3 regions of the Deinococcus hopiensis KR-140 genome follow, and region 1 is predicted to be linked to each of the others. Evidence: riboswitches for the same ligand, from Rfam matches in the RefSeq annotation. Region 1 holds a riboswitch; each other region holds the start of a gene.
The links. A riboswitch is a leader RNA that binds a small molecule or an ion and turns the genes downstream of it on or off. The one in region 1 is predicted to bind cyclic di-GMP.
Positions count from the first base shown of each region.

Region 2: linked by a shared signal. The riboswitch ahead of B9A95_RS04195 (S8 family peptidase) and the one ahead of B9A95_RS29790 (hypothetical protein) in region 1 are both predicted to bind cyclic di-GMP.
Region 3: linked by a shared signal. The riboswitch ahead of B9A95_RS30520 (hypothetical protein) and the one ahead of B9A95_RS29790 (hypothetical protein) in region 1 are both predicted to bind cyclic di-GMP.

Region 1 is NZ_FWWU01000010.1:240,954-243,150, reverse strand. It holds gene B9A95_RS29790 (hypothetical protein) at 162-1,448, opposite strand; cyclic di-GMP riboswitch class I at 1,461-1,535, opposite strand; gene B9A95_RS37415 (transposase) at 1,575-2,123, opposite strand; gene B9A95_RS29780 (MHYT domain-containing protein) at 2,176-2,197, opposite strand, start outside.
Region 2 is NZ_FWWU01000004.1:217,592-219,788, forward strand. It holds gene B9A95_RS04190 (EAL domain-containing protein) at 1-83, opposite strand, end outside; gene B9A95_RS04195 (S8 family peptidase) at 96-1,217, opposite strand; cyclic di-GMP riboswitch class II at 1,321-1,405, opposite strand; gene B9A95_RS04200 (glycosyltransferase family 2 protein) at 1,557-2,197, opposite strand, start outside.
Region 3 is NZ_FWWU01000011.1:124,434-126,630, forward strand. It holds gene B9A95_RS30520 (hypothetical protein) at 1-981, opposite strand, end outside; cyclic di-GMP riboswitch class I at 994-1,068, opposite strand; gene B9A95_RS30525 (PhzF family phenazine biosynthesis protein) at 1,894-2,197, opposite strand, start outside.

The DNA of each region.
Region 1 (2,197 bases):
TCCCCACCCCAGCCCCAGACGCACTGCCGCCGCCGCTTCACCGACGCCCCCTGCCCACCTGAGGCTCCGGACCGGGAGCGCGTGAGTCGCGGTGACCAGGAGCCCCGCCGCCAGCGTCAGCAACGCCCACCAGCCTGCGCAGGACAAAGGCCCGAATCAGCTTAGCGGCGAACGGGGGCGCTGGCCAGCAGGGCGGTCGCCGGTTGGCGGGTGAAATCCAGGGCCAGCGCATTCACGAACAGGGGATCGGCGATGCGGTCAGTGGCGCTCAGCTTGCCATTGTCGATGCTGACGTAGGGACGGCCACCTTTTTTCCAGAAGACGTTGTTGTACTCGGTAAAGGGAGCGTCGGCCCACATGGGGGTCATCTTGGCAGCGGGTACCAAACCGCTGGCGGTGTCGCGCTGCCACAAGACGTTGTCGTACGCCTTGAGGATGCTGGGGCCGCAGCCGTCCGAGCAGATGATGCCCATGTCCACCATGTACCCAACGTTGTGGTGAAACACGGTTCCGGGGTTGCCGCCCCACTTGCTCTTCGTGCCGCGCAGCACGATCATTGCGCCGCCGGACTTCACCGGCGCGTAGGTGTTGTACGCGAAGGTGTTGTTCTTGCTTGGCGTCTTGGGGGTTCCGCCCAGCTCCGTGAAGAAGGGGTCTTCCGTGCTGACGTTGTCGTGGATATTGTTGCTGCTCGCCTCGTACAACTCGACGCTCGCCCCGTCCTTGCCGTAGTCCTCACTGCAGGCCCAGTTGCCGCCGAAGGTGTTGCCGGCGATCTCATTGTTGTCCGAGTTGACCAGGACGCCCCAGGCTCCGGAATCGTCATCGAAGACACCGGCGGTGTTCTTCTTCATCACGTTGTTGTTGGTCAGCTTGTTGTGCAGCACCTTGTTGTTTCCAGCGCTCAGGTGAATGCCTGCCGTAAAGCCGCTTGCTGAGGAATTCTGCACGGTGTTGTACTGCCCGGCCACCTCGAAGCCCACGCGCCAGCCCACGGGCGTCTTGCTGCATTTGCCAGCTGTGCTGGGAACGCTGGGACGCGCGCTGGTGACGCTCAGCCCATTGAAGACCAGGTGATTGCCGCTGGCCAGCACCGCCTCGGCATCGGTCGTCAACTGAACGGCCGGGTTGGTTCCTGCGCCGTATGAGGTGTACCGGATGGGCGCTGAGGCCGTACCGCTGGATCTGGCCACCAGGGGACCTGCGAAGGTACAGCCGCGCTTGAGCAGGACGTGGTCACCGGGCAACAACTTCAGGGCATTCACCTGGGCGAGGGTTCGCAGGGGCGCAGCCGCGGTCGTTCCCTCCGCCGCGTCCTTGCCCGCCGTGCAATCAACGTAGAAGCTGCGGCCTGCGGCCGAGGCGTTGTTGGAGGTGCTTGCCGCCAGGACGGTTTGATTGCAGGTGGCGATAAAAGCAAACGGCAGCAGCCAGACCAATTTCTGCACAGGATCCCTCGTTTCGGTGGCCCGGCTGACTGCGTGAGTCCCGTGGCTTTGCGCCCCCTGCTCGCGCAGGGTTTGCCTTTTCGTCGAGCTGCGCAGAGTGTCTCTCTGCCGCCAACGTTGATTAGGTTAGAGCCGAAGCTCTGACATAAAGCTTACGCCATGTCTATAAAAAAGTGGGGCCCGTGCCTGCTGCCCCCAACGGGGGTGAAGAAGGGCGCCTGGCGGTGGCGTAACTGCCGTCCTCCGGCCCAGTGGATGTGCCCCTAAGCCACGGCAGGTGATGCGGCCCGCCGTCCGGCGCAGGACCGGTAGATCTCGGAGGGCAGCCCTCCGAGATCTACCGGGTTCCCGAAGGGCCCTCCTCCGCCGGGTGACCGTGTGGGGGCGGACCAGACAATTGGGAGCCCGTTTCCTCCCGGTCGGCGGCTTGCCCCTTTCCCGATCGGTGCCCAACGCCTGGTCGTCCTCTTCGGGGATGATCGCCCACACCGCGCGGAAGCGTTCGCGTTCTCCCCAGGCACACAAGCGCTGGTGGACTGTGGATGCTGGGCCGTGTCGCCGGGGGAGTTGGCTCCACTGGCCCCCGGTCCAGGCCAGCCAAACGGAACCGTTGAAGATCTGGCGGGCGTCCCGCCTGGGACGCCCGCTCTCTTTCCAGGGTGTGCTGACCAGCACAGGAGCCAAACGCAGACAGGGCCCGTCCGCCACCTCCCACAGCGTGTTCCGGTCATGGATCTGATCTTGATGCC
Region 2 (2,197 bases), on a different contig from region 1:
GCAGCCGGAGCTGGCGTGTGCGCCCCAGGTCCCGTGGGACTCTGCGGCGCCACCGCCCCTCCCTCCTCCTTCTCTTTGGGCACAGTCGGCCCAGCTTACCGGAGGAGTTCTGCCACGTCCAGCAGCTGCCCTGAGGCCAGATGGGCGGCGAGCGCGCGGGCGTCACGGCCTTCCGCGAGGGCCAGGGCCAGCGCACCGCTGACGATGGGCGCCGAGAAGGACGAGCCCGTGGCCGTCACCACACGGCCGCCTGGATAGGCGCTCTCCAACTGGACGCCGGGGGCCAGGACCTCGCCACCGCGCGTGCTCCAGGCGGGCAAGTCTCCCGCCGCATCCACCGCCGTGACCGACACGCCCAGCTGCCCCAGGGGGCTGTCCCCGTCCAGCGAACGGGCGGGGGCCTGCGGCACGTCTCCCCCTTCGTTGCCACTCGCCGCGACGATGAGCACACCCCGGCCCACCGCGTACTGGAGCGCTGCGCGCACACCCTCGCTGGACGACGAGGACGCCACGCTGAGGTTGATCACCCCCGCGCCTGCGTCCACGGCAAACCGGATGGCCCGGGCCACGTCCGCCGCCCGGCCCGAGCCGTCGGGTCCCAACACCCGGAGCGGCAGCAGCGCCGCACCGGGAGCCACCTGCCGCACCAGCCCAGCCACCGCCGTGCCGTGGCCGTAGCCTGCGCCGAGGCCGGCATCCGCCTCACTGGCGTCGTCGTCATCGTCCACCCAGTCGTAACCGGGCCGCACCGCCCCGCGCAGCATGGGGTGGGAAGCGTCGACGCCCGAATCGATCACCGCGACGGTCACGCCCTCGCCCGCATGGGGTGAGCGCGCCTCGGCCCGGTCCAACCCCGCCAACCGGAAGGACGCCGTATTTTGCGGCATGGGCCCGAAGGTCCCCTCGTTCCACCAGCGGGATCCCTCCGCCCACCACCGCGTGCCTTCGCCCCACCAGCGGGTGCCCTCCGCCCACCAGCGGGACCCCTCGTTCCACCAGCGCGTGCCGCTGACGGCGAGGCCGACAGGCGTTACAGCGCGGGTGTCGCCCAGCACCACGCGGTCCTCGTCTCCCTGGGAAGCCGTGCCCGGACTGCTTTGGAGCGCGGCCTGGGGGACCGGAGCGGTGCTGCATGCCGAGAGCGCCAAGGCCCCGAGGACCGTCAGGGCCAGCCCCTGCCAGGGCCCCCTTTTCTTCTGACCAAATGGAAATATCACGGAAGTGAGTCCTCCTGGACGCCGTGCGCCCCTACTTCAACTGGGAAAGTCAGGAAGGAGGGACACCGAGAGGGCGGCGGGTAGACCCGAGAAGGCCAGCCGCCAGACAGATAGCCGGTCGCACCACTGGCTCCGCGCGTCCCAGGTGCCCGTATACAGGACCGCGCTTCATCGCCTCTATCAGCCGAGGTCCACAGAAGGAGCCGTGCTGATGCCCATATCTTATGCCCCCAGTGGGGAGTCCTCTGTGAAATATCCGGCGGAAGCGAGAAGGTCACGTTTCACCTCAGGCCTCGTCAGAAAGTTCTGCCCTTGGCCATGCCCGTTCGCGCAGGTCGTTCAGGCACCTGGTCCTGCCCCGACACGCCGGAAGAAGGCGATGAGTTCATCCACGTGGGTGTCGAAGGCGAAGTGGTGGCGCGCGGCGCGGGCGTTGGCCGTTTGCCTCTCCAGGCGGGCGCGGTCCCGCAGCTGCTGCCCCAAGTCCCCGAAGTTGCGGTAGAACACGCCGAAGCCGTGCGCGCGCGCGAGTTCGGCCATGGCCACGCAGGAACCGGGGTTCTCGCGCATGATCCAGGGCAGCCCCGCCGCCGCATAGGTGCCCAGGCGGGCAGGCAGGTTCAGGTCGTCCCAGGAAGCGCGGCGCAGGTCTCCACCGTTGTCGCTGGCAAACTGCTGTACCCAAGCCGCGTCGTAGCGCGAGAGTTCGCGCACCCAGTCCCCGGGCTCGACGGTGGGGTGCAGGTGCAGGTACCCGCTTTCCAGCCCGGTTCGCGTCCAGTTGGGAAACCACTCGTGAAAGTGCGTGCCGTAGAAATGCACGTGGATGCCCTGCTGCCCCAGTTCCGACAGCGGCTCCAGGCCCAACGGGCGTCCCGCGCAGACGGTGTGAATCTCTCCGTCTCCCGCCGAGAGTTTGGGGGACCAGTCCCCGGTAAACCAGTCGAGCTTGGGCAGGTCCCCGTCGAGGATCAGGGTCC
Region 3 (2,197 bases), on a different contig from region 1:
GCCGCCCCAGTGGCTCTTCGTGCCGCGCAACACGATCATCGAGCCGCCCACTTTCACAGGGGCGTACTGGTTGTACGCAAAGGTGTTGTTCTCGCTCTGCGTTGTGGGCGTGCCGCCCAGCTCCGTAAAGGCAATGTCTTCAGTGCTGACGTTGTGGTGGACGTTGTTGTTGCTCGCCTCATACAGTTCGACGCTCGCGCCGTCTACGCCGTAGTCCTCGCTGCAGGCCCAGTTGCCGCTGAAGGTGTTGTTCGCGACCTCGTTGCCGTTGGAGTTGACGAGCACGCCCCAGGCGCCAGAGTCGTCGTCGTACACGCCGGCCGTATTCTTCTTCATGACGTTGTTGTTGGTCAGGGTATTGCCCAGCACGCGGTTGTTGTTCGCGCCAGTCATGAGGTGCACGCCCGCCATGAAGCCGCTCGCAGAGGAATTCTGCACGGTGTTGTACTGCCCGGTCACGGCGAAGCCGACTCGCCAGGCAACCGGGGTGTTGGCGCACTTGCCGGTGCCGGCGGGCGCGGGGCGGGTGGAGGTGACGTTCAGTCCGTCGAACACCAGGTAGTTGCCACCAACGAGGACTGCTTCGCTGTCGATGTTCAACACAATGGTGGGGGCGGCACCGGTACCGTAGGCCGTGTACACGATGGGCGATGTGGCGGTACCGCTCGACTTCGCGACGAGCGAGCCCGTAAAGGTGCAGCCGCGTTTCAGCAGGACTTTGTCGCCGGCAAGGAGGCTGAGTCCGCTGACCTTGTTCAGGGTCCGGAAGGCGGTGCTGGCGGTGGTGCCGTTGGCGCGGTCGTTGCCATTGCAGTCGAGGTAAAAGGAGCGCCCGGCCGTAGTGGGGAGGGGGGTGGGGCTGGTTTTCACACCCTGAGCCTGCACGTTGGTATCGCTGACGGCGGCTTCGCTTTGGGGAAGGGTGGTGTTCGAGCATCCAACGATAAACACGGCAGGCAGCAGCCAGAGTAATTTTTGCACAGGATCCCTCGTTTCGGTGGCCCGGCTGACTGCGTGAGTCCCGTGGCTTTGCGCCCCCTGCTCGCGCAGGGTTTGCCTTTTCGTCGAGCTGCGCAGAGTGTCTCTCTGCCGCCGAACAACTGAATATTAGGAGGATGGATATGACATAAAACTTACTTAATTGCCATAAAAAAACGCGCCCCCATGACCTCCCCCTGTTGGGGGAGGTGAGGGGCACCTGCGGCGTGGCCGCCAAAGGTTGCAACCTGAGGAAAGGAAAGGACGTTTCTGGGCTGTGGCGCGGAAGAAATTGCATGGATGCAGAGGAAACGTCCTAGGCCCCCTTACCCCCTCTTGTTGATCCGGGACATCCATGGTCAGGGGCATCCTCAGGGTTCACAGGACGGCGCATTGGTGAGGCCCCCAGGCATTTTTGGCCCATACGGTGGACCCCTGTTCGGGGGACGTGGGGTGGCCGTAAATATCACGGTGCTGGTCGGAATCACGCCTACACAGTTCTCCGTCCCCACGGCTTGGGCCTCCTCGCGATATGCCGAAGGCCAAGACGCCTGCAGCTGCGCAAAAAGCCAGGATAAGAACCGCCTGTGCGGTTACAGAAAAAGTGGATTGGTGGGCCTACTTTTGGCACACCAGAGGGGGCAGCACGGCGTTGCTCCAGTTGCTGTGCATGGAAGACCGGCCCAGGTCCACAGCACTCGCACAGGGCGCGACGGACCTCGGTTCCTGGAGCATTTGTCCGAATGGTGGGGCGGGTGGAAGGGCACCCCTCACGGCGCCATTCTCCCCCATGCGCGTTCAGGTTCGCTCGCCGGGCCCGGTCAAGAAGAAGTCCGCACTTTGACACCTGCTCCAGAGGCATTTGGCTCAAAAGCCAAACGGTGGTTTCGGCGTCCTGCGAACAGGACCGGGTGATTACAGGGCCATGGCGCTCGGCAGCATGGCCTCGCCCCGAAACACCGGCACGCAGTCACCACCAACGCTGGCGCAGATGCCCTCTGGTGTCTGCCAGGCGGTGGTCCGTAACAGGCTGGGGCGACCCATCTCAACTCCCTGGATGATCTCCCAAGCGCCGCTCTTGGCACCCGAGAGGTGCAGCAAGAAGCCGGCCAGTGGCGTCGCTGCGCTGCCGGTCGCTGCATCCTCCCAGGTGCCAGAAAGGGGTGAGAACATCCGGGCGCGTAACCCCACTCCTTCCCGGCGGTAGAGGTAGAGCGAG